Regions from separate parts of the Carboxydocella sp. ULO1 genome, predicted to be linked through region 2. Evidence: predicted binding sites of a transcription regulator. Region 2 holds the regulator's gene; the other holds the start of a gene.
What was found. The regulator LexA, encoded in region 2, represses DNA repair genes until DNA is damaged. The targets are predictions, from matches to a motif close to CNAACANNTGTTNG.
Positions count from the first base shown of each region.

Region 1: dinB (DNA polymerase IV) is a predicted target of LexA. The motif match lies at 6,665-6,678, and genes of this name have one in related genera.

Region 1 covers NZ_BDLQ01000076.1:116,658-126,623, reverse strand. Annotated here, with positions in the region: gene ULO1_RS10015 (PhoH family protein) at 1-894, shown strand, start outside; molybdenum cofactor riboswitch at 889-1,024, shown strand; gene ULO1_RS14955 (hypothetical protein) at 1,090-1,266, shown strand; gene glp (gephyrin-like molybdotransferase Glp) at 1,276-2,535, shown strand; gene ULO1_RS10005 (molybdopterin-binding protein) at 2,538-4,190, shown strand; gene moaA (GTP 3',8-cyclase MoaA) at 4,192-5,172, shown strand; gene moaC (cyclic pyranopterin monophosphate synthase MoaC) at 5,216-5,671, shown strand; gene ULO1_RS09990 (MOSC domain-containing protein) at 5,659-6,099, shown strand; gene ULO1_RS09985 (molybdenum cofactor biosynthesis protein B) at 6,092-6,589, shown strand; gene dinB (DNA polymerase IV) at 6,694-7,887, shown strand; gene ULO1_RS09975 (hypothetical protein) at 7,871-8,200, shown strand; gene ULO1_RS09970 (hypothetical protein) at 8,309-8,983, shown strand; gene ULO1_RS09965 (DMT family transporter) at 9,092-9,966, shown strand, end outside.
Region 2 covers NZ_BDLQ01000010.1:56,516-78,194, reverse strand. Annotated here, with positions in the region: gene ULO1_RS02795 (HEPN domain-containing protein) at 1-714, opposite strand, end outside; gene ULO1_RS02790 (LysM peptidoglycan-binding domain-containing protein) at 743-1,552, shown strand; gene ULO1_RS02785 (NADP-dependent malic enzyme) at 1,579-2,820, opposite strand; gene ULO1_RS02780 (Fe-S-containing hydro-lyase) at 2,835-3,389, opposite strand; gene ULO1_RS02775 (fumarate hydratase) at 3,401-4,249, opposite strand; gene ULO1_RS02770 (sigma 54-interacting transcriptional regulator) at 4,415-6,133, opposite strand; gene lexA (transcriptional repressor LexA) at 6,277-6,894, shown strand; gene ULO1_RS02760 (DUF456 domain-containing protein) at 6,926-7,396, opposite strand; gene ULO1_RS02755 (response regulator) at 7,409-8,362, opposite strand; gene ULO1_RS02750 (methionine gamma-lyase family protein) at 8,431-9,669, opposite strand; gene hflX (GTPase HflX) at 9,691-11,397, opposite strand; gene ULO1_RS02740 (AAA family ATPase) at 11,459-12,382, opposite strand; gene hfq (RNA chaperone Hfq) at 12,486-12,746, opposite strand; gene miaA (tRNA (adenosine(37)-N6)-dimethylallyltransferase MiaA) at 12,807-13,748, opposite strand; gene ULO1_RS02725 (class I SAM-dependent methyltransferase) at 13,751-14,518, opposite strand; gene mutL (DNA mismatch repair endonuclease MutL) at 14,529-16,268, opposite strand; gene mutS (DNA mismatch repair protein MutS) at 16,282-18,888, opposite strand; gene ULO1_RS02710 (hypothetical protein) at 18,953-19,291, opposite strand; gene ULO1_RS02705 (YlbF family regulator) at 19,447-19,827, opposite strand; gene miaB (tRNA (N6-isopentenyl adenosine(37)-C2)-methylthiotransferase MiaB) at 19,854-21,185, opposite strand; gene ptsP (phosphoenolpyruvate--protein phosphotransferase) at 21,249-21,679, opposite strand, start outside.

The DNA.
Region 1 (9,966 bases), on a different contig from region 2:
GTGGAAGAGATGTACTCCGGTACCACTACCCTTAAGGTAGCAGGAGACCAGATTGATCGGTTCTATCAGGAGGGACAGCTGGTTGATTTCACCGGCGGGGAGCTGGTTGCCAACCAGTTTGTTACCTTGCTCTGTGAAGAGACGGGACAGTCTGCTCTGGGACGGTTTGACCATAGCAAAAAGGCGATTGTGCCTTTGCGCTATGGCAACAAAGATGCTTTTGGCATCAGAGCCCGTAACAAGGAACAGCGTTTTGCCATGGAATTGCTGTTTGATCCTAACATCAAACTGGTGACTCTGGTAGGCCAGGCCGGAACCGGTAAGACCCTGCTGGCTGTTGCCGCCGGTCTGGAACAGGTGGTAGAAACAGAGGATTACAAAAAATTGCTGGTAACCCGGCCCATCGTGCCCCTGGGCAATGATATCGGTTTTCTGCCCGGGGAGAAGGATGAGAAACTGCGTCCCTGGATGAGTCCCATTTATGATAATATCGAATATATACTGAGTGGAGTCAAAGAAGGCAAAAAGGAAAAGGACAGCAAACCTACCAGTATTGAAACCACTTTGCGCTATTTCAAGGAAAGGGGCCAGCTGGAGCTGGAAGCCATAACCTATATTCGGGGCCGCAGCATCCCTCATCAGTTTGTTATTGTGGATGAGGCCCAGAACCTGACCCCTCATGAAGTTAAAACCATTTTGACAAGGGTGGGAGAAGGTACTAAAATAGTCTTAACCGGTGATCCATTCCAGGTGGATCATCCTTATCTGGATTCCAATAGCAATGGCCTCACTTTTGTGGCCGAAAAATTCAAGGACCAGCCTATCGCCGGCCATGTGGTCTTCACCAAAGGGGAAAGGTCAGAGCTGGCTGAGCTGGCGGCAACCATAATTTAACTTATGTTCCGAGTCAAAGGACCTACAGGCTGTTTGCCCAAGGCCTTTGGCCAGAGCCATGCTTGAGGCTCGAGGGTAAAGGGGGAAACCCTTTTGCCTCCCGGTGGAAAGGAACAGTCTGCTGTGGATGGAAGGAAAACAGTCGGCTGACACCGGGAAGCCGGCTGTTTTATTTTGATCACAGGAGGGAGAAAGATGGACAAGGTAGAAAAATTGCGGCAATTATTAAAAGAAGCTGCGCCTGAAGGCAGAATCACCTGTGCCCAGGCCTGGGCTCTGGCGGAAGAGCTGGGCGTAGAAAAGGGACTGGTGGGGAAAATATGCAATGAACTGGGAATTCGTATTAAGGCCTGTCAGCTGGGCTGTTTCTAGGAGGTTTATATGGCTGAGTTCGGGAAGGTAATCACTGTGCCAGAGGCACTGGCCAGATTGGAACAACATTTGCAAGACTTTCGCCCTCGCCCGGAACGGGTGCCCCTGCTGGCAGCCCGGGGCCGGGTGCTGGCAGAAAAGGTAGTCAGTCCGACGGCAGTGCCGGGGTTTTACCGTTCTACCGTGGATGGTTATGCGGTGCGGGGAGCGGATACCTTCGGGGCTACGGAGGATTTGCCGGTCTTTTTGCCCCTGGTGGGGGAGGTCTTGATGGGACAGGCCCCTCCCGGGCCCCTGCCGCCCGGCAGTGCCATGGCCATCAGCACCGGTGGCATGTTACCTGAGGGGGCGGATGCCATTGTGATGCTGGAATATACGGAAATGGCACCGGGAATGGTGGCGGTACTGAAACCGGTAGCGCCGGGGGAAAATGTGGTGCGGCCGGGGGAGGATGTGACTCCTGGTCAGGAGGTATTGCCGGCGGGACGGCGCCTGCGGGCCCAGGATCTGGGGCTGCTGGCCGGGCTGGGCATCACCGAGGTTACGGTAGCGGTCAAACCCCGGGTAGCTCTGATTTCCACCGGAGACGAGATTGTGGCTCCTGAACAGGAACCGGGACCGGGCCAGGTGCGGGATATGAATTCCTATACCCTTTATGCCCTGGTGGACGAACTGGGGGGTGAACCCCGGCTGTATGGTGTTATCCGGGACCAGAAAGAGCAGTTGCTGGCGGTGGCCCGCCAGGCCCTGGAGGAAAATGATGTGCTGATCGTTTCCGGGGGCAGTTCGGTGGGAACCAGGGATGCTACCGGGGAAGTGCTGGCCTCCCTGGGGGAACCGGGGGTATTTGTGCACGGCATCTCGGTGCGGCCGGGCAAGCCCACTATTCTGGCCCGCTGTGGCCAGAAACTGGCGGTGGGTTTACCCGGACATCCGGTTTCGGCGATGGTGACTTTTGACCTGTTCCTGCGCCCCATTTTACGGGCTCTGCTGGGGCTACCCGCTCCTGCTCCCTACCGGGACCGGGAAGGCAGACTGACAGTCACTGCCCGGCTGGAGCGGAATGTCCTCTCCGGTCCGGCCCGGGAGGATCATGTGCGCTGTGCCCTGGAGTGGCGGGAGGGGGAATTGTGGGCAGTCCCCATTCTGGGCAAATCCAGCCTATTATCCACCATGGTCAAAGCCGATGGCATTTTGCGCATTCCTCTGGAACAGGATGGCATCAGTGCCGGGGAACTGGTCAGTATCGGCTTGTTTGAGGAGGGTTAAATTTGGGCAAGAAAGTCTATCTGGATAATTTACCGCGGCAGGAAACCCTGGCCAATTATCTGAGCCAGCTGGAGCAGGCAGGGGTAAGACCGCTGCTTCCAGAGCGGCTGGCGGTAGAACAGGCCCTGGGCCGGACGGTAGCCAGGGCCATTCGGGCCCAGCTGGCCAATCCCCATTATCCGGCTTCAGCTATGGATGGGTATGCGGTCAGAGCGGAAACCACCTTTGGGGCCAGCGAGACCAAACCGGCCCGGCTCCTGGTGGGGTCGGAGGCGGTTTATGTGGATACCGGGGATGTGATTCCCGCCGGTTATGATGCAGTGGTAATGATTGAACAGGCGACTCCCCGGGGAGAGTATGTGGAAATCAATGGGGCGGCTGCGCCCTGGCAGCACATACGCCTGGTAGGGGAGGATATTGCTGCCGGTGAAGTGCTGGCCTGGCCGGGGGATCGCATTACTCCATACCTGGCGGCGGCTTTGCTGGCTGCCAATGTAACTGAGGTAGAAGTACGGGCCCGGCCCCGGGTGGCCGTCTTCCCCACCGGTACGGAACTGGTGGAACCAGGGAGTAAAGTGAAGCCTGGGGATATCCTGGAATTCAATTCCCGTTTGCTGGCCGGTTTGATCGAGGAATGGGATGCAGTGGCAGAACGGCAACCCGCTCTGCCTGACGACTATGAGCTGCTCAAGGCCAGGGTGGCGGAAGCGGCAGCAAACTATGACCTGGTAGTCATCAATGCCGGCTCTTCTGCCGGTTCCGAGGATTTTACCGCCCGGGTGATTGCGGAACTGGGCACCCTGGTCAGTCACGGGGTAGCCATCAAGCCCGGCAAACCGGTGATTCTGGGCGAGGTTCAGGGTAAGCCGGTGATCGGTCTGCCCGGTTATCCCGTATCCGCGGCCCTTACCTGTGAACTTTTCGTGAAACCGGTGCTGGAACTGCTGCGGGGCGGGCAGTTGCCAGGGCGGGCGACGGCCCGGGCCCGCCTGGTCCGCAAGGTGGTATCTCCCCTGGGCCAGGAGGAGTTTGTGCGGGTTAAACTGCTGGCCCAGGAAGCGGAGCTGGTCGCTGTGCCCCTGGGCCGGGGAGCAGGAGCCATTTCTTCCCTGGTCCAGGCCGATGGTTTGCTGGTGGTTCCGCGCCTCAGTGAGGGCTTTGAAGCCGGGACGGAAGTGGAAGTCCAGCTTTTCCGCCCCCTGGCGGAAATCCAGGAACAGTGGTGGTTTGGCGGTACTTACTGGCAGCCCTTTGAAGAAAAGTTGCTGGAACTGGCTCAGCAAGGGCAAAAAGTGGGCTATTACCCCACCGGCTCCCAGGCCGGTTTTCTCGCCCTCAGCCGGGGGGAAGTTCATGGAACTCTCTGGGCGGGAGAACAGCCCCCGGCTGCTTTTCCCGCCCGGTTGCTGGGAAAACGGCTGATGGGCTGGGCTTACCGGGAGAGCGAGCCTGGCCCGGAACCGGGCAGGGAGGAGAGTCATCTCCTTAAAGGTGCGGCAGCAGTGATGGCGGGGCTGTGGCCCAGGGCCTGGTGCAGTCAGGAAGTGGCTGAACTTTATCAGTTGCAATTTAAACCGGTACAGGAGGAACAGGTCTGGCTTTTGGTACGGCCGGAAAAGGCCTTCCTGCTGGACCGCTGGGAAGGCGGGACCTGAGATGAAGGACACCTTTGAACGGGAAATTAATTATTTACGCATTTCCATTACTGATCGCTGCAATTTGCGCTGCCTTTACTGCATGCCGGCAGACGGAGTGGAGCTAAAGGAACATGAGGACATTTTGCGCCTGGAGGAAATCACTGAAATAGTGCGAGCCGGGGCGGCAGTAGGTATCAGCAAAATCCGCATTACCGGCGGTGAGCCCCTGGTCCGACGGGGTGTGGTGGAGTTTATCCGCCAGCTCAAGGCTATTCCCGGCATAGACGATATTGCCCTGACCACCAATGGGGTTTTGCTGGCTCCTCTGGCAGCAGAACTGAAAGCTGCCGGGTTAAACCGGGTAAATGTTTCCCTGGATACCCTGCGCTCTGACCGGTTTCGGGAACTGACCAGGGGGGGACAAATTGAAAAAGTCTGGGAGGGGCTGGCGGCGGCCCTGGAGCATGGTCTCACTCCTGTGAAGCTCAATATGGTAGTCATGCGCGGCTTCAATGATGATGAATTGTTTGATTTTGTGGAACTAACCAGGGAGCGGGAATTGCACGTCCGCTTTATCGAGCTGATGCCTATTGGCACGGCCGATGCCTGGGCCCATCAGCGCCGTCTGACGATGGAAGAGATTCTTTTGCAGCTGGGCCGTCGCTATACCTTAGAACCAGGGCCCAGGATTGCCGGCTGGGGACCGGCCCGCTATTATCAGGTGCCGGGTTACCGGGGGACGGTGGGATTTATCAGCCCCATCAGCCAGCATTTCTGTGGCACCTGTAACCGTCTGCGCCTGACAGCCGAAGGGATGCTCAGACCTTGCCTCCATGCCAGACGGGAAGTGGATATCAAAACCCCCCTCCGGCAGGGGGCCAGGTTCGAGGAACTGGTGGCAATTTTTCAGGATGTCATCGGCCAGAAGCCCCAGGCCCACAGCATGGGGGAAACGGGCTGGGGTGAAAATGAGCGCAAAATGTTTCAGATAGGAGGGTGAAGCGGTGGAACTGACCCATTTTGATTCCCAGGGCCGGGCGCGTATGGTGGATGTTTCTGCCAAGGAAGTGACCCGGCGGGAGGCGGTAGCCCGCGGGGAAGTACGAATGCACCCCCGGACCCTGGCTTTGATCAAGGAGGGGAAAATGGCCAAGGGGGATGTGCTGGCTGTAGCCCAGGTAGCGGGCATCATGGGTGCCAAGGCTACTGCCAGCCTGATTCCCATGTGTCATCCTCTTTTTATCAGCGGGGCGCGCCTGGATTTTCAGCTGGATGAAAACAATTCCCGGGTGCTGATCGAGGCCCGGGTCAAGACGGCCGGGCAAACGGGAGTGGAGATGGAAGCCCTGACGGCAGTAAGCATTGCGGCTCTGACCATCTATGATATGTGCAAGGCCGTGGACAAGGACATGGTTATCGGCGAAATTCGCCTGGTGGAAAAAACGGGGGGCAAAAGCGGCCACTATCTACGGGAAGGGGAAGAACAATGGGGAAAATAGTAGCAGTGTGTATCAGTGAGAAAAAAGGCATGCGCAAGAAAAATGTGGGTGCCGGGGAACTGGTGCCTGATTTCGGTCTGGCCGGAGATGCCCATGGCGGACCCTGGCACCGCCAGGTTAGCCTGCTGGCTCTGGAGAGCATTGAGAAAATGCGGCAGCTGGGACTGGAGGTAGGCCCCGGAGATTTTGCCGAAAACCTGACCACAGAAGGGATTGACCTGCTCAGCTTGCCGGTGGGCACCAAATTGCGCCTGGGTCCGCAGGCTGTGGCGGAGGTAACCCAGATCGGCAAAGAGTGCCACACCCGTTGCGCTATTTATTATCAGGCGGGGGATTGTGTCATGCCCAAAGAGGGGATTTTTGTCAAAATCCTGACCGGTGGTCCCATCAAGGTAGGGGACCAGGTGGAGGTGCTGCAGGATGGCTAAATTCACCTTTGCGGTGTTGACCGCCTCGGACAAAGGCTCCCGGGGGGAGCGCCAGGATATGAGCGGCCAGGTCATCCGGGAGCTGGTGGAAGAAATCGGCGGAGAACTGGCAGAATATCTGGTGATTCCCGATGAGCTGGAAGTAATTAAGGAAAAGCTGCTCTGGCTGGTAGATGAACGAGGAGTGGATCTTATTCTCACCACCGGTGGCACCGGGCTTGGGCCGCGGGATGTTACCCCCGATGCTACCCTGCAGGTGATAGACCGTCTGGTTCCTGGAATTGCAGAAGTGATGCGGATGGAAAGCCTGAAAAAAACCAGCCGGGCCATGCTGTCCCGGGCGGTAGCCGGGCAGCGGAAACGGTCCCTGATCATTAACCTTCCCGGCAGTCCCAAGGCAGTACAGGAATGCCTGGAAGTTATCCTGCCCGCCCTGCCCCATGGGATTGAGATTATGAAGGGACAAACAGGGGAGTGTGCCCGGCAATAAAACAGAGGTGCGAACCTCTGTTTTATTTTGGGGCTTGACAGAACAGATGTTCAAAAAGTATAATAGACCTGGGATGGAACATTTGTTCAGAGGAGGCGGTAGGATTGGAGCCCACTATTTTACTAATCGATATGAACGCCTTTTTCGCTTCGGTTCACCAGGCCCTGGACCCGGGCTTACGGGGTAAGCCGGTGGTGGTATGCGGGGACCGGGAGCAGCGGCGCGGGATTGTGCTGGCAGCATCCTATGAAGCTAAAAAATACGGGGTCAAAACGGGGATGACTGCCTGGGAGGCCCGAACCCTTTTGCCCCATGGTATCTATGTCCGTCCTGACTATGGCCAGTATCTGGCTTTCTCCCGCCGCATCCTGCAAATCATCCGGGAGTATTCGCCGCTGGTGGAGCCCTTTTCCATTGATGAAGCTTTTGTTGATCTCAAGGGGTGTGAGGGGTTGTTCGGGGATGTTCTGACAGTGGCCCGGGAGATGAAGCGGCGGATTCGGGAGGAAGTGGGGGTGACCTGTTCGGTCGGGATTGGGCCCAATAAACTGGTAGCCAAAATGGCGGCAGAACTGGAAAAACCCGATGGTTTAACTTTGCTGCGCGGGGAAGATGTGCCCCGGCGGCTCTGGCCCCTGCCGGTGCGGGAGCTATTTGGCGTGGGTAGCAGAACGGAGCGGAAATTGCAGGCTCTGGGCATCAAGACCATCGGTGACCTGGCCAATTTCCCGGTAGAGGTGCTGGAGCGGCGGTTTGGCATCATCGGGCGAGTATTACATATGTCAGCCAATGGTATTGATTACAGCCCGGTCAGTCCGGGGTCCCTGGAAACGGCCAAATCCATTGGCAATCAGATGACTTTGCCCCGGGACTATGCCAGTTACCGGGAGTTGAGGGCAGCGATTCTGGAACTGGCGGAAATGGTAGGGCGGCGGGTACGTCAGGGAGGATATGAAGGCAAAACCGTTTCCCTGACCCTGCGGGATAGTGAACTCCATTTTTATTCCTGGTCGGCCAGCCTCTGGGAATATTCGGATTTGACCGAGGATATTTACCGCCAGGCCTGCACTTTGCTGGAGCGCTACTGGCCGGAAGGGAAAAGGGTACGGCTGGTAGGAGTGGGCCTTTCTAAATTGCGCCCCAAAACCGCCTTGCAGCTGGATGTTTTCGGGGAAAAGCTGAAACTGGAGCGGTTAAACCAGACCTGTGATCTGATTCGGGAACGCTTTGGCCGTTACAGCATCATGCGGGGAGGGGCCTTGACTGAGGCGGGGATTCATTATGGACAGAGGGAATAAGCTGTGGGAGGGACATCGCATGTTATTGCCGGAAATGCGGGAACTGGTTATTCACGAACAGGCAGGCAAACCGCCCTGGAAAAGACTGGAGGAAGCGGACAGGGAAAAAATCAGGGGCCTGTTGCAGCAGGCCTGGCAGGAAGAAAAAGGCATCCGGATCATATATTACTGGCAGGGGCAGGCCAAAGAGTTGCTTTTTTCCTCCTTTCGCCTGCAGGGAGGGGTGCTGGAAGGGGTCACTCCCCAGAACAGGATACGGCGGCTCAGGGAACGATATATCATTGAAGTGCAACTGGTTGATTGGGAATGGTAATTAATGATATAAAAGAGTAATAAACCATGGAAATGGCAAGGTGAATTTGATAAAATACTGCTAAAAGGTGTAAAAGTAAACACAAAGGAAATAGAAGGAAGGAATAAAATGAAGAAGAAAAATGAAGGTATCAAATGTAATTATTGTGGGGAACTTTTCGGAAAGGTTGCCATCAAGAGGCATCTGGAGAAGTGTGAGGTTAGAAAAGAAAAAACTCAGCCCGGGGAAGAGGTGTATTATTGGGTCCAGGTTCAGGGTTACTATCAGAAAGAATATTGTATGTATTTGGATGTGTCTGCGAAAGCTTCTTTAAAGGATCTGGATCAGTTTTTAAGAGACAGGTGGCTGGAGTGTTGTGGTCATTTGAGCAGATTCAGAATTGAGGGCAAAATTTATGATTCAGACCCTGACCCAGATATCATGTTTGGAAGAAATAAGAGTATGAAAGTGAAGTTGAATGATGTTTTGTATGAAGGACTTGAATTTATACATGAATATGATTTTGGCTCAACTACAGTATTAAAATTAAAGGTAATATCAACAAAGACAGGAGCAAAGCGCAAAGAAAAAGTAATACTAATGGCCCGCAACCTTCCACCTGAGTTTGTTTGTGTAGAGTGTGGGAGACCGGCGGTTCAATTGTGCAGTTGCTGTATTTATAAAGAAGATGCCTTTTATTGTACTGAATGTGGCGAGGAACATGAATGTGGTGAGGATATGATGCTACCTGTAGTCAATTCTCCCCGGATGGGGGTTTGCGGTTATTGCGGGGAAAAAGGATGACATTAGGATTTTGTACTGGGTACAGGGAATGATATAATAGCTATTATAGAATGGTAACATGGTAGCATCCTAACAGGGGTGCTTTTTTCTTTACTGGAGGTGTAAGCATTGAACAAAAACCGTCTGGCCATGCTGATACTGGTGTTAACCAACCTGCTCTGGGGCGGTAATTTCGTTTTTGGCAAATTCCTGGTTAAAATGATTCCGCCCTGGACCCTGGCCGCTTTGCGCTGGACAGTAGCTTCCTTGATTTTGCTGCCCTGGGCCTGGTGGCAGGAAAAACTGGCCTGGCCCCAGGTACAAAAATACCGAAAGCATTTGCTGTTAATGGGGATAAGCGGGGTATTTTTGTTCAATTCCCTGGTGTATCTGGCCTTGAAGTATACTACTCCGACCAATGCAGCCTTGATCAGCAGTGCTAATCCGGTAGTGATCGCTGCCCTGGCCTATTTCCTGTTTCGGGAGAAGCTGAACCGCCGCCAGCTGCTGGGGCTGGGCCTGTCTCTCACCGGGGTGGTCTGGGTAGTGAGCCAGGGTTCCTGGCAGCGCTTGACCCGGCTGGGTTTGAACTGGGGCGACCTGACCATGGTGCTGGATTTGTTCATCTGGACAGTCTATATTTTCAGCAGCCGCCAGGTGATGAAGGAAATACCGGTATTGAGTGCCACCGCCTGGAGTACAGCTATTGGAACTGTGTTGCTCTATCCGGTGGCAGGCTGGGAACTGGGGCAAATCAATATCATGGCCCTGCCCTGGCAGCGGCCAGAGGTGATTACTGGCATCCTCTATATCGGGATTTTTGCTTCAGTGCTGGCCTTTATCGGCTGGAATAAGGGAGTACAGGGCCTGGGGCCGGCCCGGGCCGCTGTTTTTCTCAACCTGATACCGGTATTTGCTGCCCTCTTATCCTGGCTGGTCTGGCAGCAGCCCTTGCAACAGGCCCAGCTTATAGGTGGCCTCCTGGTAGCTGGAGGCGTCTATCT
Region 2 (21,679 bases):
TTGGCTCGAAGTTGATTCATTAATGAAGATATTAGAAATAACATTAGATATAAATTGTTCTTGTTCTAATGAGAAATGCCTGAAATCATCTTCAAAAATCGGTATATATTCGATACTTTCTCCATGTTTAAGCCAAATTTGGTTGATAAAAACCAGCCTTTTTTCCATCTCAGGTAAGAAATAGTTAAGGAATCCCCCTATTCTGTCTGGTTTAGATTCATAATAGTTGATATAATTGTAAAGAGAGAACATGAAAGCGATCTTTATCTGTAATAATAGTTTTCGCTCTTCGCCTTCTGGTAATGGGTATAGCTCCCAGTTAAAGTTTAGCTGGGGAAAATATTTATTTATCAAGGGACAGGTATGTTCATCCAGTATTTTTCCCAGACAGTATCTGATAAAGAGTTTTTCAATTTCGTATTTTTTTTCCTCAATTATCATCCAACCATTAGCCCAATAAACGCCACATAGGTTCTCTATACTGTTAGCAGACAATGTATTTTTTCTGGGCTTGAAACTAAAGAGTTTTTTTATTAACTGATAATAGTCTTTTTCTGTTAGATCCTTGCCTTTAATCCATTTATCGATAATCCCTACTATGTATTTGGGGGCAGCCTTAAAGTAATAGGCTTGAAACACATCAACGGGATAATTTAACTGTTTATCTTCCACTGATATTATACAATTACTGATTGGCCAGAATTGCCGAGTCATCAAAACCCCTTCCTTTGGAGGTATTTTTATGGCTTCAATTGAATGGACTATTGATATTGATTTAAAAAATTTATACCGGGAAAATAAAGGTATTGCGATTCTTTTTGGTGATTTACATGCTAAACGTGTTACTAATTATTTGTGGGCAGAGCTAAAGTCGACAATTCATGGACAAGCCATGATTCCGGCTGAAGAATGGAAAAAAATTTTAGCCTTCAGTCATGAAAATAAGGTGGAAGTCTTGGGCTGGGTAAAATTATCTGGCTCAGAACATGAGGCTGTTGATATTACTAAATACATAAATGTTCCAACTGTGATTGTACTTTCTTTAAAAGAAGATGGAAATTATACCCTAACACAACAAATCAATCAAGTTAACAGTAAACCGCACAGGCAAGGCCCTGTTCCATTGAGCCATTCACCTGAAGATAGTAATTTTGCCTTTTATTACAAGTATTTATTAATGGTTGCTCTTTTCTTTACTATAATTTTTGCCTTTTTATACCCAGTTATGCGAAAAATAGAACAACCGGTCACAGAAAGGCCTGTTTCATTGCCAGGAGAAGAAATTAATAAAGAAGAAATTGGGGATCCTTTTCCTATAGAAAAAAAGGCTAACAGTTCAGAAATAAAACAGGAACAGGAATCTAAAACTATTCAATCTAAAATTCAACCAGAATATTTTTTATACACAGTAAAAAGTGGTGATTCCTTATGGGAAATTAGCAAGAAGTTTTATGGCTCTGGATTTGAATTTGTTCAGATAATGCAGGACAATCAAATCATAAATCCTGCTAAAGTTAGTATTGGTACTCAACTTAAAATCAGGAAAAAATAAGAACAGGGGTATTTCCCCTGTTTTACTTATTTTCGATTCTTAATTTTTTCAACTAGCATTTTGCAGTTTTCTGCTACTTGTTGAGGATCTACAGTTATTCTTGCAACACCTGACTGCATAGCGGCTTGGGCAACAGCAGCAGCTACTGCAGGTGCAACTCTGGGATCAAAAGGTTTAGGTATAATATATTCAGGTGAAAGCTCAGCTTCAGCAATCAGATTAGCTATAGCATAAGCAGCAGCTAGCTTCATTTCTTCATTAATATCTGTTGCCCGCACATCTAATGCTCCGCGGAAGATGCCAGGAAATGCCAGAACATTGTTCACCTGGTTAGGATAGTCAGAACGGCCAGTTCCTATCACTGCTGCTCCTGCGGCTTTGGCCAGTTCCGGCATGATTTCAGGCTCGGGGTTAGCCATTGCCAGGATAATCGGATTGGGGGCCATGGATTTTACCATCTCTACATCAACCTGTTTTGCTTTGGAAAGGCCCATAAAGACATCTGCGCCTTTTAAAGCATCACGGAGGGACGTTGTCACCATTTCCTGATTGGTCTTTTCAGCTATGGCCTCTTTATAGGGATTCATCCCCTCTTTTCTACCTTTGTAAATGGGACCTTTACTGTCGCACATAATAATATTCTTCACACCTAAACTCATTAACAGTTTAGTACAAGCGATGGCAGAGGCACCGGCACCATTGACTACTAGTTTTATTTCTTCAATCTTTTTATTTACAACTTTTAATGCATTGATAATCGCGGCAGCTGCTACAATGGCTGTACCATGCTGGTCATCGTGGAAAATAGGAATGTTTGTTTCCTTTTTTAGCCGTTCTTCTATGATAAAGCAATTTGGAGCTGCGATATCCTCCAGATTTACTCCACCGAAAGTAGGTTCCAGTAATTTTACTGTTTCCACGATTTTATCAGGGGCCTTGGTATTTAAACAAATTGGGAAAGCATCTACGCCGGCAAATTCTTTAAACAATACAGCTTTTCCTTCCATTACAGGCATTGCTCCAAGAGGCCCAATATCTCCCAAACCTAACACTGCGGTCCCGTCGGAAACTACTGCAACTAGATTGCCTTTAGCAGTATATTCATAGATCTTCTCCGGTTCTTTACTGATTTCGCGACATGGTTCTGCTACACCGGGTGAATAAGCCAGGCTTAGCTCTTCAGCATTATTGACTGGCACTTTAGAAATAACTTCAATCTTTCCTATGTGTTTACGGTGCAACTCTAATGCTTTTTCATAGATGTTCATGAATTATGCCTCCTTTAGCTTGTTGCATATTTTTCTTTTCCTAATTCATAAAGGTCACTACCATAGCAGTCATTAACGACGATTACAGGAAAGTTTTCTACATAAAGAGAATAAATTGCCTCAGCCCCCAGTTCAGGATAAGCTATTACTTCCGCTTTTTTAATGCATTTTGCCAGCAAGGCTCCTGCGCCCCCAATGGCAGCAAAATATACCGCTTTATTTTTGATAATTGACTCTTTCACGGCAGAGGACCTGAGTCCTTTGCCGATCATGCCTTTCAGACCCTTTTCAAGGAGTTTTGGTGTATAAGCGTCCATTCTTCCACTGGTAGTAGGCCCAGCAGATCCGATTACCTGTCCGGGTTTTGCAGGTGTAGGACCGACATAATAAATAATCTGACCTTCCAGCTCGATGGGCAGGGGTTCGTTTTTATCGATTAATTCAACCAACTTTTTGTGAGCTGCGTCCCGCGCGGTATAGATATAACCTGTAATTAATACTTGTTGACCTGCTTTCAGGCTTTCAACCATTTCGTCGGTAAGTGGTGGTGTAATTATAATCTCAGCCATAATTTACCTCCTCATAGAACAATTTCTTTATGGCGGGCAGCATGACAGTTAATATTAACTGCTACCGGTAAACTAGCAATATGGGCAGCATATAGTTCGATATGAACTGCTAGAGCAGTAATTTTGCCCCCCAGTCCCTGTGGACCAATGCCACTTGAGTTAATTTCCTGTAATAATTGTTCTTCTAATTCTGCGGCAATTTTATCGGGGTTTTTGCTACCAACAGGTCTCAATAAAGCTTTTTTGGCCAATAAGGCGCATTTTTCAAAGGTGCCACCAATTCCAACTCCGACAATAATCGGAGGGCAAGGATTTGGACCTGCATTTTTTACAGTTTCCAGGACAAATTTCTTTACTCCAGTTATACCATCTGCTGGTTTTAACATCTTTAAGGCACTCATGTTTTCACTACCGCCACCCTTAGGAGCGACCACTATTTTAAGCTGGCTTCCTGGTACAATCTCAAGATGGATGACTGCCGGAGTGTTATCTTTAGTATTAACCCGTTCAAGAGGATGACCGACTATAGATTTCCGTAGATAACCTTCAACATATCCCGATCTTACTCCTTCATTGATGGCAGTAATCAGGTCACCACCTGTGATATGAACATCCTGACCTAACTCTACAAAGATAACAGCAAATCCGGTATCCTGACAGATAGGCATTTGTTCTTCTCGTGCAATCTGTGCATTTTGTAATAATAAATTCAAGATTTCTTTTCCGTTTGGAGATTGTTCTGTTTCTGTAGCTTTTTTTATGGCATTCTCTACATCCTCAGGCAAAAAATAATTTGCTTCTTTTACCAGGTTTGCTACTGCAAGCCTAATTTCATCCACATGGATTTCTCTGATTGTCATTTAGGATTTTACCTCCTTTTGTTTTCTTTTTGTTTATTGCAAAAATGATGCCAATTGCAAAATAAATTTGTTGACGTATACAACACACATTTTGTTCTAAAATAAAGAAAATTACGGGTTTGATCTTTTTTAAATTTTAAAAAGAAGAAAACCCGCATATACGGGTTATAACTGGTATTTTTTCAATTTGTTATATAAGGTAGCTAAAGAAATATTTAAGGCTTTTGCCGCCATTTTTTTGCCCTCAACTGAATTACCAAATCGCTCTAAGGCTTTCTTTAACAGTATTTTCTCCATTTCATCAAAAGGTATAAGATCTTCAACAATTGGCAGAGTTGCAGTGGTAGAAACAGGTTCTAAGTACTGGACGAGATGTTTGGGAGTAATTAAATCTTCATCAGCTATTACCATGGCCCGTTCAATCACGTTTTCAAGTTCCCGTACATTTCCAGGCCAATCATAGGATTCCAGGATTATCTCTGCCTGTTTAGAAAGGCCTTTTATTTTTTTGCCCAGCTTACGGTTAAACTTGACTATTAATGAATTTGCAATCAGGATGATATCATCTTTTCTTTGGCGTAATGGCGGAATAGTTATTTCCACTACATTCAGGCGATAATAAAGATCTTCCCGAAAGGTACCTTTGCGAACCAGTTCCTTTAAATCTCGATTGGTTGCTGCAATTATTCTAACATCAACCTGGATAGTTTGAGTGCCACCAACTCTTTCGAATTCCATTTCCTGTATAACTCTTAAGAGTTTCGCTTGCAAATATAAATTCATATCACCAATTTCATCTAGAAAAATTGTTCCTCCATTAGCCAGTTCAAATTTACCCAGTTTTGTCTTAACTGCACCGGTAAAAGCTCCTTTTTCGTGGCCAAAAAACTCACTTTCCAGCAAGCTATCTGGTATAGCAGCACAGTTGACTTTAATAAAGGGTTTGTCTCTCCGAAGACTATATTGATGGATAGCGTGAGCGAATAACTCTTTACCAGTTCCGCTTTCTCCTAACAATAAAATTGTAGAATTACTCAGGGCAGCTTTTTTTGCTATATTTATTACTTTTCTCAATTCCTCATTATTGCCTATAATTGTATCAAAAGTATATTTAGAGCCTGTAATTTGACCTAAGCGATCATACAGGTTTTCAATTATTGATGTGCTTCTTTTTAATTCTTCCATCACTTTCATGAAGTCTGTTAAGTGGTTAAATACCACAACTGCACCAACCATTTGTCCATCTATTATAATGGGCGAAGCATTGGATACAACCTCGACATTGGTACCTCCTACTTTGGTACGCCAGCCATAAATATTTTTCCTGGTTCGCAAACATTCAGCCAGGGCACCATCGGGTGAGGCGGAAAAAATGTTCTGGCCGATTCTTTCTTCTGCGGTAATACCTGTGATTTTAGTAAAAGCAGGGTTGACATATTTGATATATCCATTGATATCTGCTACCTCAATAGCTTCCTGAACACTGGCCAGAATAGCATCCATTTCCCCTTTAATTCTTTTTATTTCCAGCAATTGTTTCTTTTCTTCCAGCAGTTTTTGTTTTGCTTTAACAACAAGCATCATTAGATCAGCTGCTTGAGCATCCATAACCGCCATACTAGGTGGTTTAAGTTTACGAATGGTTTCCTGGACCAATGGTTTGCCAGTAGCTTCGATTAAAACATCAATATTAATGGTATCCAAAAAATCATAGAAATTGTTGGTAATAGGAACCCCATCTGCTCGAGCCAATTTCAGACCCGGAGCATCTTCATTTATGTCACAGACACCTACAATGACACAATCTTCAATGGTTTTTAACACTTGATAAATAGCGCTTCCACCCTGCCCCATTCCTACTATTGCCACTCTTACTCCTGACATACTCCTCACCCCACCTTTTTAATTCTACAATAGTTGCCATAATCCTTTCTAAGATTTAAAAAAGTTTTTCTTTTTTGCGAACTATTGTTTGCAATCTATTCAAATTGCTGTATAATAGTTTAAAAGAGAGATGGAGGTGCATTATGGATAATAAGCTTAATGCTAAACAGCAAGCTGTCCTGGATTTTATTAAACAGGAGATAAAAAGAAAAGGTTATCCGCCATCTGTTCGGGAAATTGGTAAAGCAGTTGGGTTCAGTTCCAGCTCCACGGTTCATAATTATTTGAATCAACTGGAAAAACTGGGTTATATTCGCCGCGATCCAGCCTTGCCTAGAGCGATTGTTGTTAACGAACCGGATAACGATTATTATTTTGAGAAGGATATGGTTGAGGTTCCTTTGCTAGGTAAGGTTACTGCTGGTTTGCCGATTCTGGCTGTAGAGAACATTGAAGAGAGGTTTCGTTTTCCCCGGGGATTATTGCCGGTAGGCGGAAATATATTTATGTTGCGGGTAATTGGTGATTCCATGATCAATGCAGGTATTTATCCTAACGATTATGTCTTTGTAAAGCAACAGCCTTTTGCACACAACGGGGAAATCGTAGTGGCATTAATCGATGAAGAAGCGACTATAAAAAGCTTCTTTATTGAAGGAGAAAAAATTGTTTTAAGACCTGAGAATGAAAAGTATAAGCCTATTATTTTGGATGAAGTCTCTATCCTGGGTAAAGTCATTGGTTTATATAGAAAAATGTGAGTCTCAACTATCCAGTTGAGACTCACATTTTTTATGTTAGCCAGAGGAACGTTCCAATCATGCTTAAGGCAATTATCAGTTTTAGCAGAAATCCAATAATAAAACCCCGGGCGGCTCCTTTTAGAGTAATGAGAATTTGTTTAAGTTCTTTTCCACTTAGTATCTCACCTATTAGTAACCCCAGAACAGGCCCTATTAAAAAACCAACTGGAGCCCAGAAAAAACCCAGGATTCCTCCTATGAGCAATCCCCACATACCATAGCGGGAAACGCCGGCCTGTTTCGAGCCAATTATGCCGGCAAAATATTCGATTAGCCAGCTAAGGACAGTTAAAGCTGCAAACAATAAGAGCCAGGCAATATTAATGACAGTAAAATTAGTATTCCAGGCATAAATGAAAATAGCAATGAAGATCAATGGTATGCCCGGAATAACTGGTAAAAATGTTCCTAGTAAACCAAGTATCATAACCAAAACATAGGCCCAGTAATAATCAACCATAAGTTGCCTCCTCTATCTGGTACGGCGATCTTTTACATAGACAGAGCCTTCTTGTGACTTAGCGTATTTTTTGAGCTCAGAAGCAATTTCGGAGACCTGCCAGTGGTTTTCAATATTGCGATGTTCATTGCTTACTACGGCAATAGAAACGGAAACCAGACTAAACTTGCACTCTTTACCCTGTCTATCTTTTGTAACAATGTAACCTCTTTTTCGGTCATCGGCATTGTATAATAAAGGCACGGTAGCATCAAAACGGGTGATAATTTGCTGACATATTTCATCTACCTTGTCAGGGGTTGTGATGGCGATAAAATCATCGCCCCCGATGTGACCGATAAAATCATCGACATTACCCAGGTTTCTTACACACTGGGTTAAGATATGAGCTAGAAGTTTGATTACTTCATCACCTTTAAGGAAACCATAGACATCATTATAAGCTTTGAAGTTATCCAGATCTAAATACATTACCGCGAATTTCCGGCTCTTGTCATTTATTCGCCGTTTAATTTCTTCTTCTATCATAATATTTCCGGGCAGGCCTGTTAGGGGATTAAAAGATTTTTCCTGCTTGGCCCGGCGCAAATGGGTTTTTATTCTGGCTACGAGTTCATCCAGATCGAAGGGTTTGGTTACATAATCATCAGCACCAGCTTCCAACCCAGCTACCACGTCCTGTGTTTGCTTGCGGGAAGTCATCATAATGATAGGAACGTGGCTTGTCCGCGTATCATTTCTGAGGATACGGCACATTTCCACACCTGTTTTACCGCCTGGAAGAATTACATCTAACAAAATCAGATCCGGTGCTTCTTGATATACCGCTGCCAGACCAGAAACACTATCCATTGCAGCAGTCACCTGAAAGCCTTCTTTTGTTAGGCGATCCTGCACCATGGCTACTATTAATTTATCATCATCAATTATTAATATTTTACTCTTAGAGGTTACATACTTATCCACTAATTTAGACCCCCTATATTATACAAAGGTCAATAAATATTTTAGCATAGTTCAATATATGAATACAATCAATTCCTGGCAATAATTTCGGCAAGAGCATTTTGAACAGCCAGGAAAATATGATGGCGATTTAAACCACCCTGGAAATATATTATGTAAGGGGGAACTAAGGGGCCATCGGTGCTGAGTTCAGCAGTTGAACCGGCTATAAAGGTCCCGCCCGCCATTATGACTGGGACATCATAGCCAGGCATTACCCATGGTTCAGGGGTCAGGTGACTATCAATGGGGGAAAAACGTTGTATACCACGGCAAAATGCTTTCATATTCTCGGCGGAGTTAAGTTTTATTGCCTGAATAATGTCACTGCGAGGCTCTTCTATTGTAGGAGATACTTCAAACCCGGCCAGGGAGAATAAAGCAGCGGCATAGATTGCACCAATCAGGGCCTCAGCAACCATCCTGGGGGCAAGGTACAGACCATGAAAGGTGGAACGCAAAAAATCACCCGTGGCACCCAGTTCGCCTTCGGTACCGGGAACTGTTAAACGTTCGGCTGCCAGATTTACTAAATCCTTGTTTCCTACGATATAACCACCGGTGGGGGCTAAACCTCCACCTAGATTTTTAATTAAAGAACCAGCTACCAGGTCAGCGCCGTACTGGGTTGGTTCAAATCCTTCTACCAGTTCCCCGTAACAATTATCTACAAATATAATCACATCAGGTCTAATTTTTTTTGTCAGAGCAAAGGCTTCAGTTAAATCTGGTTGAAGTAAGGATTTGCGCCAGGCATACCCCCTGGATCGCTGAAAAGCTACAACTCTTATGGACTTATCTTCCTCTAAAAGTTTTTGTAAGGTAAATATGTCAATTTTATCATCAGAGGTAAGGTCGATTTGGCGGTAGTTAATACCCCAGTCCCTAAGGCTTCCGGGCTCGTTTTTAAAACCTATTACTTTTTCCAGGGTATCGTAGGGTTTTCCTGTAGCAAATAGGATGGTATCCCCCGGTCTTAAAATGGCAAATAATGCAGTAGCGATAGCGTGGGTACCGGAAACAAATTGTGGTCGTACTAAAGCTGCTTCTGCCCCAAAGAGGGTTGCAAAAACGTGTTCCAGGGCTTCTCTTCCGATGTCCCCATATCCATACCCATTAGTACCGTTTAAGTGATGCTGGCAAACCTGAGCGTGTCGAAAAGCTTCCAAAACCTTTGCCGTTTGGTAAAAAGTTTTGTTTTCTATTTCAGCCACTATTGGTTTGATCATTTCCAGTGCTTGAGTGTGTAAACGGTTGATGTCCTTCATGGTTAATTCCTCATTCCCTTTCTATTTCTCATAAATTTCCAGTTGGGCACTATATCTATTTTCCACTCTGCCCTTAATTAATATACCTGAATCTGTGTATTTCTCCTCAACGATATGACCATGCTTTCTAATTAAACTAATAAGGGAGGCCTGGTCATAAGGGAAAAACCAAAGGGTGTCTTTGTAAACATTTTCTGTGTTTAAAATTGAATCAATTTTGGTTAATAACTCATCAATACCGGTTTTTTTCAAGGCTGAAATGCAAACATAATCTGACGGAAGATCGTGAAGTAATATGTTTAATCTATCCAGGTCGTTAAGTAAGTCTACTTTATTAAAAACTATTAATTGTTTAATTGTTTCTAAATTTAAATCTTTAATAATAGCTTCAACGACCTTGATATGTTGTCTGGCAAATGGATTACTGGCATCTACTACATGTAAAATCAAATCGGAACGCAAATGCTCTTCCAATGTAGCACGAAAAGCTGCAATCAGGCCTGGAGGTAAATTGCGAATAAAACCTACTGTGTCGGTTAGTACAGCCCATCTACCCGAAGGGAGTTGGAGACGGCGCGTCGTTGTATCAAGGGTGGCAAACAATTTGTCCTCAGCCAGGACATTGGCATTGGCTAGCAGATTAAGTAAAGTCGATTTTCCGGCATTGGTATAACCGGTTAAGCATATGTGCGGAATATTATTTGTTGCCCTCTGTTTGTGTTGATTTTGACGGTGTTTTTGTATTTCGGCCAGCTCCTGTGTTAATAATACTATTTTCTTTTTAATTTTTCGCCTATCTTGTTCCAGTTTAGTTTCACCAGGGCCCCGGGTACCTACGCCTCCGCCTAAGCGGGAAAGGTTATTACCCTGACCGGTTAGACGAGGTAACAGATGTTTAAGTTGTGCCAGTTCAACCTGAAGTTTGCCCTCTCGTGACTGGGCCCTTTGTGCAAAAATGTCAAGAATCAAAGTAGTACGGTCTACTACTTTCTGCCCGGTAATTTCCTCGATATTTCGTAATTGAACTGGTGAGAGCTCGTGATCAAAGACCAGAAGATTTGCTTGTAATACCTGGGACTTATTCTTTATTTCAACGATTTTACCTTTGCCAACAAAGAGCCCGGTATGAATCTTTCTTAGCTTTATAATTTCACAATCCAGAACCTGAATACCGGCTGTTTTGCATAATTCCTCCAGTTCAAGGGCACCCTCTTCATCAAAAGCTATCAATAATGCTTTTTCTGTTAAGTCAATATCCTCTATTTTGTTTTTCCTTGAACCTTCTACCCCGATGATATCCAGGCTCTTCTGGGCTAAGTCCTGCAAAGTATATTTTTCAACAGTAAGCCCATGGCTGTCATCGATTTTTGCGATTTGAATTGTATCTGAAAAAGACCCAATAGCCATGATTGCCTGGGTTTGACCTGAATGGATTAAAGAAAGATCCAGCTCACTTAATTCACTGGTTGCTTGTGGATGGGTATGGATGATTAAATAAGAGTTTCGAGGTACTGGTACTTGCTGGCTATTACCTATACTGATAAACTCCACTTTGCCTTTTTTATTAATACCTATAGCAATTTCCCTGTTTAGCTGTTCAGATATTGATAATAGTTGCTGATACATTTCATATGGTAATAGTTTATCAAATTGATATCCTCTTATCTGAGAGAGTTTGTCTAAAAGATGTTTGCGAATACCATCTGTATTACCATAAATAAATTTCATGCAATAATCACCTTATTCTAAATGAAATTCTCATTGTCAGTATAAAGGCAAAAAAAAATATTTACAAGTAGTTGCCGGTGGCGGAATAAATGTCATCTTCAGTGATCAGGATCAAATCGTCCCGGGTAACAATTTCTTTCTTCACCAGGCGAACTGCCTGACAGCGAATCAATTTCTCGATGTAGTTTCTTACTAACCGGGCATTACCGTTAACAATGGTTGTAGGGGGGAGGTTTTTTAATTGCTCCTTGAAACGCTCTTTTGCCTGAGGAGTAAAATCATACTGGCGCTGTTTTAACATTTGTTCTGCGATTAACATTAATTCATCTATACTGTAATCCGGAAAAGATATATGTATGGGAAACCGACTTCTCAAACCAGGATTGGTGCGCAGAAACCACTCCATCTCACTTGGATAGCCAGCAAGAATTATAACCAGATTATCTTTATGATCTTCCATGGCTTTTACCATAGTGTCAATGGCTTCTTTACCAAAATCCTTTTCTCCTCCCCGGGCCAAACTATATGCTTCATCGATAAACAGTATACCTCCGAGAGCGCGCTTGATTTGCTCTCTGGTCTTTATAGCCGTATGACCGATATACTCGCCGACCAGGTCAGCCCTTTCAATTTCAATCAAATGGCCTTTTTGTAAAAGGCCAAGCTCGCGAAAAAGTTTACCTGCAATGCGAGCCACCGTTGTTTTTCCAGTGCCTGGGTTACCTTTAAATACCATATGTAAAACCATTGGTTCATTATATAGCTTTTCTTCTTGGCGTTTTTTTTGAATCCTGGCAAAAGCATAGATTTCATGGAAGATATATTTAACTTTTTCTAATCCGATCAATTCATTAAGTTCTTTTAATATTTCTTCAACGAAGCTACTATTAGTTTGTTCAGTGATGTTATTAATTGATTGAGGTTTATGAGGAGTAAGATTCAGAGGCTCTAAACGGTTTTGTTGACGTTTAAATTGAATTAACATTGATTACTCCCCCAATCTCAATCATCTACTGTTTATTAATTATGCCCGATTGTCCAGTCTTATGAAAAAAGAGGCTTGGCCTTCAGGCCAGCCCCTTGCTAACTTACTGGTTTTGGTTAACATTGCGGTTATCAGAAAAAGAAAAATGAACAGGCTTAATGGGAGCTACTGTTGAAATTGCGTGTTTATAAACCATTTGTTGTTTACCTTCTTGTTCTAAGATAACAGTAAAATTATCAAAGCCTCTTACCAGTCCCTTAAGTTGAAAACCATTAACAAGATAAACAGTTACCGGGATATTTTCCTTCCGGACCTGATTTAAAAAAGCATCCTGTAAATTAATAGTGGATTTAGTTGTTGTCATCTCTCTATACCTCCATCTAAATTTATAAATAAGGGCAAACGCTTTGCTGGAAAGATATTTCTACATTTTTGCCCATAGTCCTGCTGCCTCTTGAGCAATTTTTTTACTGATATCATGGATTGATTGATCAGTTACATCCAGCCAGTTGATATTTTCTTCCTGGCGTAACCAGGTTAATTGCCTTTTGGCATAACGGCGGGTAGCTGTCTTGATATCCTCCACCATTTGCAGATAAGTAATTTCTCCGCGTAAATATGAGAAAATCTGTTTGTAGCCTATTGCCTGGCTGGCTGTATTGCTTAAATTGTATTTGTCCAGTAAATGTTGGGCTTCTTCAATCCAGCCACTTGCCAGCATTTGTTCCACTCTTAAATTTATCCGCTCATATAATTTTTCCCTGCTGGCAGTTAATGCATACATCAAATACTTTCTTTTTAAGCCCTTTTGCCGGGATTTTTCCTGATAGTAACTGATAGGCTTTCCTGTAAAATGATATACCTCTAAAGCTCTGATTATTCTTTTGAGATCATTGGGATGTAATTTGTTAGCTGTTACTGGGTCGATAGCCGCCAGTTCCTGCCAAAGTGCTTCGGTCCCTCGCAGGGTAGCTTCTTTTTCTTTGCTCTTGCGCCACTGCCAGTCCACAGCGAAAGGTGTAAAATCATAGGTATGAGTTAAAGCTTTTATGTATAAACCTGTACCGCCAACAATGATAGGTTTTTTATTTCTGGCATAGATATCTTTAATCTTTGCTTCTGCCAGGGTTTCAAACAAGGCTACACTAAATTCCTCTTCCGGACTGATAATATCCAGAAGATGATGGGGAATTCCCTGGCGCTGTTCAACAGGTACTTTAGCTGTTCCTATATCCATGTCTTTATACACTTGCATAGAATCTCCGGATATTATTTCCCCGTCAATGAGTTTGGCTAATTCAATGCCTACTGCTGATTTACCTACGGCGGTGGGTCCTACAATAATTAAAACTGGTTGATAATCCATCACTATCCCTCTTGCTTACTAGAATAATAGATACCGAAGCCAAGATTAGAACTGGTTTTAATTAATTGGTCTGGCCTGAAGTTCTTAAAGAAGTCACTATTCAGGTTCTCTTTAACTACAACCTGCCGACGGCACTTGCTTAACGCTAACTGGACATCGGCGGCCATAAGGGGAGTCGGGTTACCAATTAATCGTAGTATATTAATACCCGTTGACTTGCTTTTGGTTATTTGAAACATGGGATCAAAATAAATGACATCAAAAGATTGTCCGGGAGTTCTATTTAAAAAATGGTGAAAGGAACTGTTGATAATCTCAATTCGCTGTGTTAATGGTTTTAAAATAGTGTCATTCAATTTCGCAAAACCATTTTCGGCCAAAACAGCAACAAGCTTTTCCGATTCCAGGGCAGTGATTTTTCCTGTTGGTCCTACACTATAGGCCAGAACCAAACTATCTGCTCCCAGGCCCATGGTACAATCCAGGATGTGATCCCCTGGTTGAGGGTCTACTGCCGTGATCAGGGGGTCCTGACCGTTTCTCATCAAATTTAATATTCTCAGTTTTGCCATATTGGGATGCCAGGATAAATTTTTGTTCTGATACCTAATGAAGATATCTTCCAAACTAACAATAATTAATACTTGCTCCGGATTATTCCTTACTTTAGAACGATGAACAAAGGGTAACTGTAAGCGCTGTGCCAAGGATATGGCTTTTTTTATACTCTCTTCCGAGGCTTTATTTGAAGTGGTAACAACAAACTGCAATTTATTCACCTCATGTGCGTTTAAAAAGCTGTTCTAGCTCCTTTAATTGCCATTCAATTTTTGTTGGTCGCCCGTGGGGGCAGGTTACTGGTAAAGTGCATTGATGTAATTGTTCTATTAGAGCTTCCATTTCTGGTAGAGATAGTTTCTGGTTTGCTTTGATTGCTGTTTTGCAGGCCCTTAAGATTAACCATTTTTCCTGTAAACGCTGAATGTTTTCATACTGTTTGTCAACCATCAGTTCAAGTAAATCATGGAATAGTTCAGTAGCAGTAGCATTATCCAATCCCAGGGGAACTGCTCTCAATAATATAGTATTTTGCCCAAAATGTTCAACTAAATAACCAAAGTCCTGAAAGAGAAAGATTTTATCGATTAGGGTTTGAAAAAGCAATGGGTTCAAAGTAATGGTTTCAGGATATAACAGGGGTTGCACTGCTGTGCGGAAATCCTTTTCATTAAGCAATTTTTCATAGAGTATTCGCTCATGGGCAGCATGCTGATCAACCAGGGAGAAACACTGATTATCCTCCAACAGAATAAAGGAGTCAAAAATCTGCCCGATTACCCGCCAGCCTGGGAGCGAAAGCGGATAATCAGGAGCGGATTCTTTTATTTCCTGAATTTGTGGTGTAATATCTGGTTTGGCAGGTTGACTAAATAGCTCTACAAACAAGGGACGTGCTTGTGGAAGCTCCTTGCTGATTTTCTTATCTGCCAAAGTCATACTATTTATGATAGTTTTGGCTGATTGCTGTGGGAAAAACTGCTCTTTGACAGCACTTTCGATTACTTTAGTTATTAGATCTTCTTCACTAAAACGGATTTCCATTTTAGTTGGATGAACATTTACATCAATTATTTCAGGCTTAATTTCAATGAACAGGCAAAATATTGGATAGCGGTTTATGGCTAACAGGGTATTTAAAGTTTTTTCCACAATACTGGAAATTAAGCGAGAGCGAACCAGGCGGCGATTTACAAAAATAATTTGTTGCAGCCGGGTTGTCCGGCTAAAAGCTGGCGGAGCCAGAAAACCATGGATTTTTATACTGGCATCAGCACTTTCGCCTTTGACTTCAAGCATTTTGCTGGCGATTTCCTCACCAAAATTCAAAACCAGGGGATAAAAATAATCTCCCTTTCCATCGGTTTGCCACTGACGGCTACTGGCAGCAGTAAATTTAAAAGCGATTTCCGGATAGGCCAGGGCGAATCTTAAGAGAATATCTTTAATATGACCCAGTTCGGTTGACTCTGATTTGACATGTTTTTTGCGTGCGGGGGTGTTAAAAAACAGGTTGCGTACAATGATATCAGTGCCAACAGGCATGCCTACCGCCTCTTCAGATACTAGATGGCCCCCGGAAAATCTGAATTTCCAGCCATTGATGGAATCAGCAGTCCGGCTGGAGATTTCCAGTTCTGATACGGAAGCAATACTGGGCAAGGCTTCACCCCGAAAACCCAGGGTTAAAAGCTGAGTTAGATCATTGATGGACGTTATTTTACTTGTAGCATGTCTTTGAAAAGCCAGAGGAAGGTCTTCTTTGCTAATCCCCATTCCATTATCAAAGACACGAAGATAGGATAATACCGATTCGCCTACTTCAATTTCTATTTTGCTGGCCCTGGCATCAATGGAGTTCTCTACCAGTTCTTTGATTACTGAGGCAGGTCTTTCTACCACCTCTCCGGCGGCGATTTGGTTGGCGGTTATCGGGTCTAAGATTTTTATCCTGTTAGACAATCAGACCTCCTCCTCATCGTTTGAGATATTCCTGGGCCTTTTTCTGCAAGTTAAACAGGATATTCAATGCATCCAGGGGGGTTGTAGTAATAAGATTTAAATTTAACAATTCATCCAGAATAGGATTGGAATCATTAAATAAGGTCAGCTGCTGTACGGGGGTTGAATAGGGTATTTCCTGCCTGATGCTAATATCTTTCCGCTCATTTTCCAGCTGCTCCAGAATCTCTTTGGCACGCAGGATTGTTTCGGCCGGTAGACCAGCCAGTTTGGCTACATGAATACCATAACTGCGGTCACTGCTGCCTGGGACAATCTGGCGCAAAAATACTATGTCTTCCCCCTCTTCCTTAACGGCAACACAATAATTCTTTATTTCCGGATGCCTTTCAGCCAGTTTGGTCAGCTCATGATAGTGGGTTGCAAAAAGGGTTTTGGCGCCAATTTTTTGAGGATCATTCAAGTACTCGGCAACAGCCCAGGCAATGGACAAACCATCAAAAGTGCTGGTGCCCCGACCAATTTCGTCCATGATAATAAGGCTTTTTGCAGTGGCATTATGCAGGATATTAGCCACTTCTTGCATTTCTACCATAAATGTAGACTGACCCCGGGCCAAATCGTCAGATGCCCCTACTCTGGTAAAAATCCGATCTACCAGTCCGATTTCAGCCTGTTCTGCCGGGACAAAGGAGCCTATCTGGGCCATGAGTACAATCAGTGCTACCTGGCGCATATAGGTGGATTTGCCGCCCATATTGGGCCCGGTAATGATTAACAAGCGATTTTGCTGATTGTCTAAATAAGTATCATTAGGGATAAACCATTGGCCGTTGAGACTTTTTTCTACTACAGGATGTCGGCCTTTCTTGATGTCGATTATATTACTTAAATTGAGTACTGGCTTCACATAATTATTTTGTACTGCTGCTACTGCCAAACTGAGTAGAGCATCCAGTTCCCCCAGGAGCTTTGCTGTTTTTTGCAGCTGGGGGATTTCCTGAGCAATGGTCTCGCGGATTTGGCAGAAGATCTGGTATTCCAGTTCAATCCCCTTCTCTTCCGCTCCCAGTATAATTTCCTCTAACTCTTTCAATCTTTCTGTAACATATCTTTCTCCTGTTGAAAGAGTTTGTTTGCGAATGAAATGGGATGGGACCAGATGCAAGTTGGCTTTGGTAACTTCAAGATAATAACCGAAAACCTTGTTATAACCAATCTTTAAACTCTTTATTCCTGTTTTTTCTTTTTCCTCCGCTTCCAAACGAGCCAGCCAGGTCTTGCCTTCAGTAGCTGCAGTCCGTAACTTGTCCAGTTCCGCATTAAAGCCAGGTTTAATTATATTGCCATCCTTACTGGAAATGGGTGGCTCAGGCATGATAGCTGCCTCGATTAAAGCGGCAATGCTTTCATGCAAGCACAAATTATCAAAAATGTACCGAAGCTGACCAGCTTTTTTCTCCTCCAGAAGTTTCTTTATTTCTGGCAGCACTTTTAAGGTTGAACCTAAGGCTACCAGGTCTCTGGGGTTTACAGTTTTATATACTATCTTTCCCGCCAATCTTTCCAGATCATAGACATTCGCTAAAAGCTGTTTAATTTTAAGTCTCCAGCGACTATCAAATACCATTTGTTCAATGGCAGCAAGTCGATTATTTATTTCCTGCAAATTAAGAAGTGGGTTTTCAATCCACTGCTTTAAGGTTCTGCCGCCAAGGGCTGTAACGGTATTATCCAGAACTGAAAGCAAGGTATGTTCCCTGCTACCATCCCTTAAATTTTGTGTTAGTTCTAGATGCCTCCGGGTTATTGCATCTAAATACATTATTTTGTCAATATTATATAATTCAAGTTTGTTAATATGGGACAAGCAATTTTTTTGCGTTGCCAGAAGATAATCCAGCAATGCAGCAGCAGCTTTGGCGGCTGAATTCCAGTGGTCAAGTCCCAAACTTTTCAAATCATTGACATGAAAGTGCTTGGTTAAAGTCCTATTGGTAAAGTCCCAGGCAAAAGCCCAGGAGTGATATTCGGTCACAATCCTCTTACCCTGATTATCGAACCAGTTTGGGCGGGGGTTACCGATAAAATTAGCCAGAGACTCTGAGATTAAAATTTCGGCTGGATTCAATCTGGCTAGTTCATCTATCAATTTTTGTTTGTGAGGATCACACTTAAACTGGGTTACCTGGAAGAGGCCGGTGGAGACATCACTGGCAGCCAGGCCGATTAAATTATCTTCGTAATGTAAAGCCATGATAAAGTTATTGCTTTTCTCATCTAATACAGTTGTATCAATAATTGTCCCCGGAGTGATTATTCTAATTACTTCTCTTCTTACTATCCCCTTGGCCTGTTTAGGATCTTCTACTTGCTCACAGATGGCAACTTTGTAACCTTTGTTAATCAGCCGGGCTATATAGGAATCAGCGGAATGATAGGGCACACCGCACATTGGCACCCGCTCTTCCAATCCGCCATCCCGACCGGTTAAGGTAATTTCTAATTCCCTGGCAGCAATTTCAGCATCTTCAAAAAAGAGTTCGTAAAAATCTCCTAATCTAAAAAACAACAAACAGTCTTTGTGTTTATCTTTCATCTCCAGGTATTGTTTCATCATCGGGGTTAAGTTGTTATTCAAGCCATTACACGCTCCCTGGTTTAATCTCGGTATACTAAATAAATTATAACATGATTATTTTTGTAGTACAGACTATAACGGCTTTAATCAATAAAAATGTGTAGAAATAGAGGCTGGAAAAATATAAGGCATTTTTCCAGTTAAAAACTTTACGGTTTAGTTTAATACCCTCTAAGTGTAAGATAGATAAAGTGAAAACAAATATTAAATACGAGATTAAAAAAATAGTTTCAGTTGAAATATTAGTAATGGTAATGGCTTGAAATTTGTTCACCACAAAATAGAACAAAAGAATAGGAAAAAAAGCTGAAAAAGCAATCAAGATAAAAGTAAAACAAAAAGTCAAATCATTTAAATCATTAGAGTGGTTGTTTTGTTGCATAAAATTTCCCCCCAATCAGGCTAACCCCGAAAAACGCCTGACAGGCCGGATGTCTCCATTAAAAATATATTTCACAAACAATGGCAATGAAAGTCATTAAGCTCCAAAAGCAGAATAATCCCCTTCAAGTGTTGAACTTGAAGGGGATTTGGTTATTAACCACAGGTGCTGCCACAGGAGGCACAGCCACCGCTGCCGCAAGCGCTGTCACCACTGAGGGCCTGACCTATGACTGTATTAACGGTTTGCAGGAGTTTTTCCAGCTGGTGCTGGGCTTCTAAATACCTGCGAATGGAAGGATTGTTTTCCATTTTGCTTTCGATGGCTGCTCTGACCAGTTCTTGTTCAGGTGTGAGCTCTCTGCCGGCAAAAAAGGCTTCCTGAAATTCCTGTTGTTTTTCCTGGAATTCGGCGATTATTTCCAGAGCCTCAGGGTCTTTATTCATGGCGATTTCGGCTTCTCTTACTTCTTTTAACTCTGGACATTCACTGAGAGCAAAAGCCAGCTCTCTTGCCTTTTCAATTACTTTGGACATTAGTGTCCACCTCCAAATACTTTATTTTAGATGATTTCCCCTTCAAGATGCCAGGTTTTAGCATTGGCAATGCGAACGGGAATCAATCTGCCAATGAGATCACTATTTCCGCGAAATACCACGATTTTATTGGTTCTGGTTCTACCTGAGAAGAATTCTGGATTGGTTTTACTGGGGCCTTCTACCAGAACTTCTAAGGTTTTGCCGATATCCTTAAGATTTTCTTCCAGAGTAATCTGGTTCTGACGGTCAATTAAGTGCTGGATACGCTGACTTTTTACATCTTCAGGTACCTGATCATTATATTCTGCTGCCGGAGTTCCAGAGCGCTTGTTGTAGATAAAAGTATAGGCTGCACTGAATCTCACCTTTTCCACTAAATCCATGGTTTCAGCGAAATCGGCTTCTGTTTCACCGGGAAAGCCAACTATGATATCGGTAGTAATTGCTATATCAGGTACAGCATTTTTCAGTTTTTCGACTAAATGCAAATAGTCTTCCTTGCTATAACGGCGGTTCATTTTCTTCAATATGGCAGTTGAACCGGATTGGACGGGTAAATGGATATGTTCACATACTTTTTCCAGAGATGCAATGGCTTCAATTAGTCGATCGCTTAAATCTTTGGGATGAGAGGTGGTGAAACGAATGCGCTCAATCCCATTTACTCTGTTTAATTGCTGAAGCAAACCGGCAAAATCAATTTCAACCTCCAGGTCTTTACCATAGCTATTGACGTTCTGACCCAGTAAGGTGATTTCCTTATAGCCTTTGGCAGCCAGATCTTCCACTTCGCGTATAATATCTTCGGGCATACGGCTTCTTTCCCGACCCCTGGTGTATGGTACGATGCAGTAAGTGCAAAAATTATTACAACCATACATGATAGTAACAAAAGCTTTAAGATTGTCAGCACGTCTGGATGGCAGGTTTTCGATGATTACGCCAGGGTTATTATGCAATACTTCCACCACCATTTTCCGGGCTGCTTGCGCTTTGGCCAGCAATTCCGGTAATTGATGGAGATTGTGGGTGCCGAAGACCAGGTCCATGTGGGGATAACTTTGTTTAATTTTCTGGATAGTAACTTCCTGTTGTGGCATGCAGCCGCAAATTCCCAGGATTACATCGGGATTTTTCTGTTTAATTTTTTTTAGCTCCCCCATTTTGGCCCAGATCTTGTTTTCCGCTGATTCGCGTACTGAACAAGTATTGAGTAAAATAATGCTTGCGTCTTCTTCTTTTTCAACCGGCACATATCCAAGGCTTTCCAAAATGCCAGCCATGGTTTCGGTGTCGCGTTCATTCATTTGACAGCCATAGGTTTCTATAAGATATGTGCGCAGGGGCAAATCCATTACTGTCACTCCTCCACTAATACTATCTAAATCATTATAGACTATTATGGTGTAGATTACAAATTAACGAAACATGGTTTTGATGGCACGCAGTTCTTTTTTGGCCAGATTGGTAATTTCATCAGCAGTAGAACAGGCTAATGCCTTGTTGGCCAGGCGCTGGCAATGAGTAAAGGTTAGCTGTCTTAATAGGCCTTTTATTTTCAATAGACTAGCCGGGTTCATGGAGAGTTCATCCACACCAAGCCCAAGCAATATCGGGGCAGCTAACAGATCACCACCTAATTCGCCGCAAACTGCTACCCATTTGTGGTGATGGTGAGCCAAGTCTACGACAGTTTTAATCAAGCGCAGCACTGCTGGGTTTAAGCTTTCATACAAATGGGATACCTGGGCATTGGTGCGGTCAACGGCAATAGTGTACTGGGTTAAGTCATTGGTACCTATACTGAAAAAATCCACTTCCGGGGCCAGGATATCCGTAAGGATAGCGG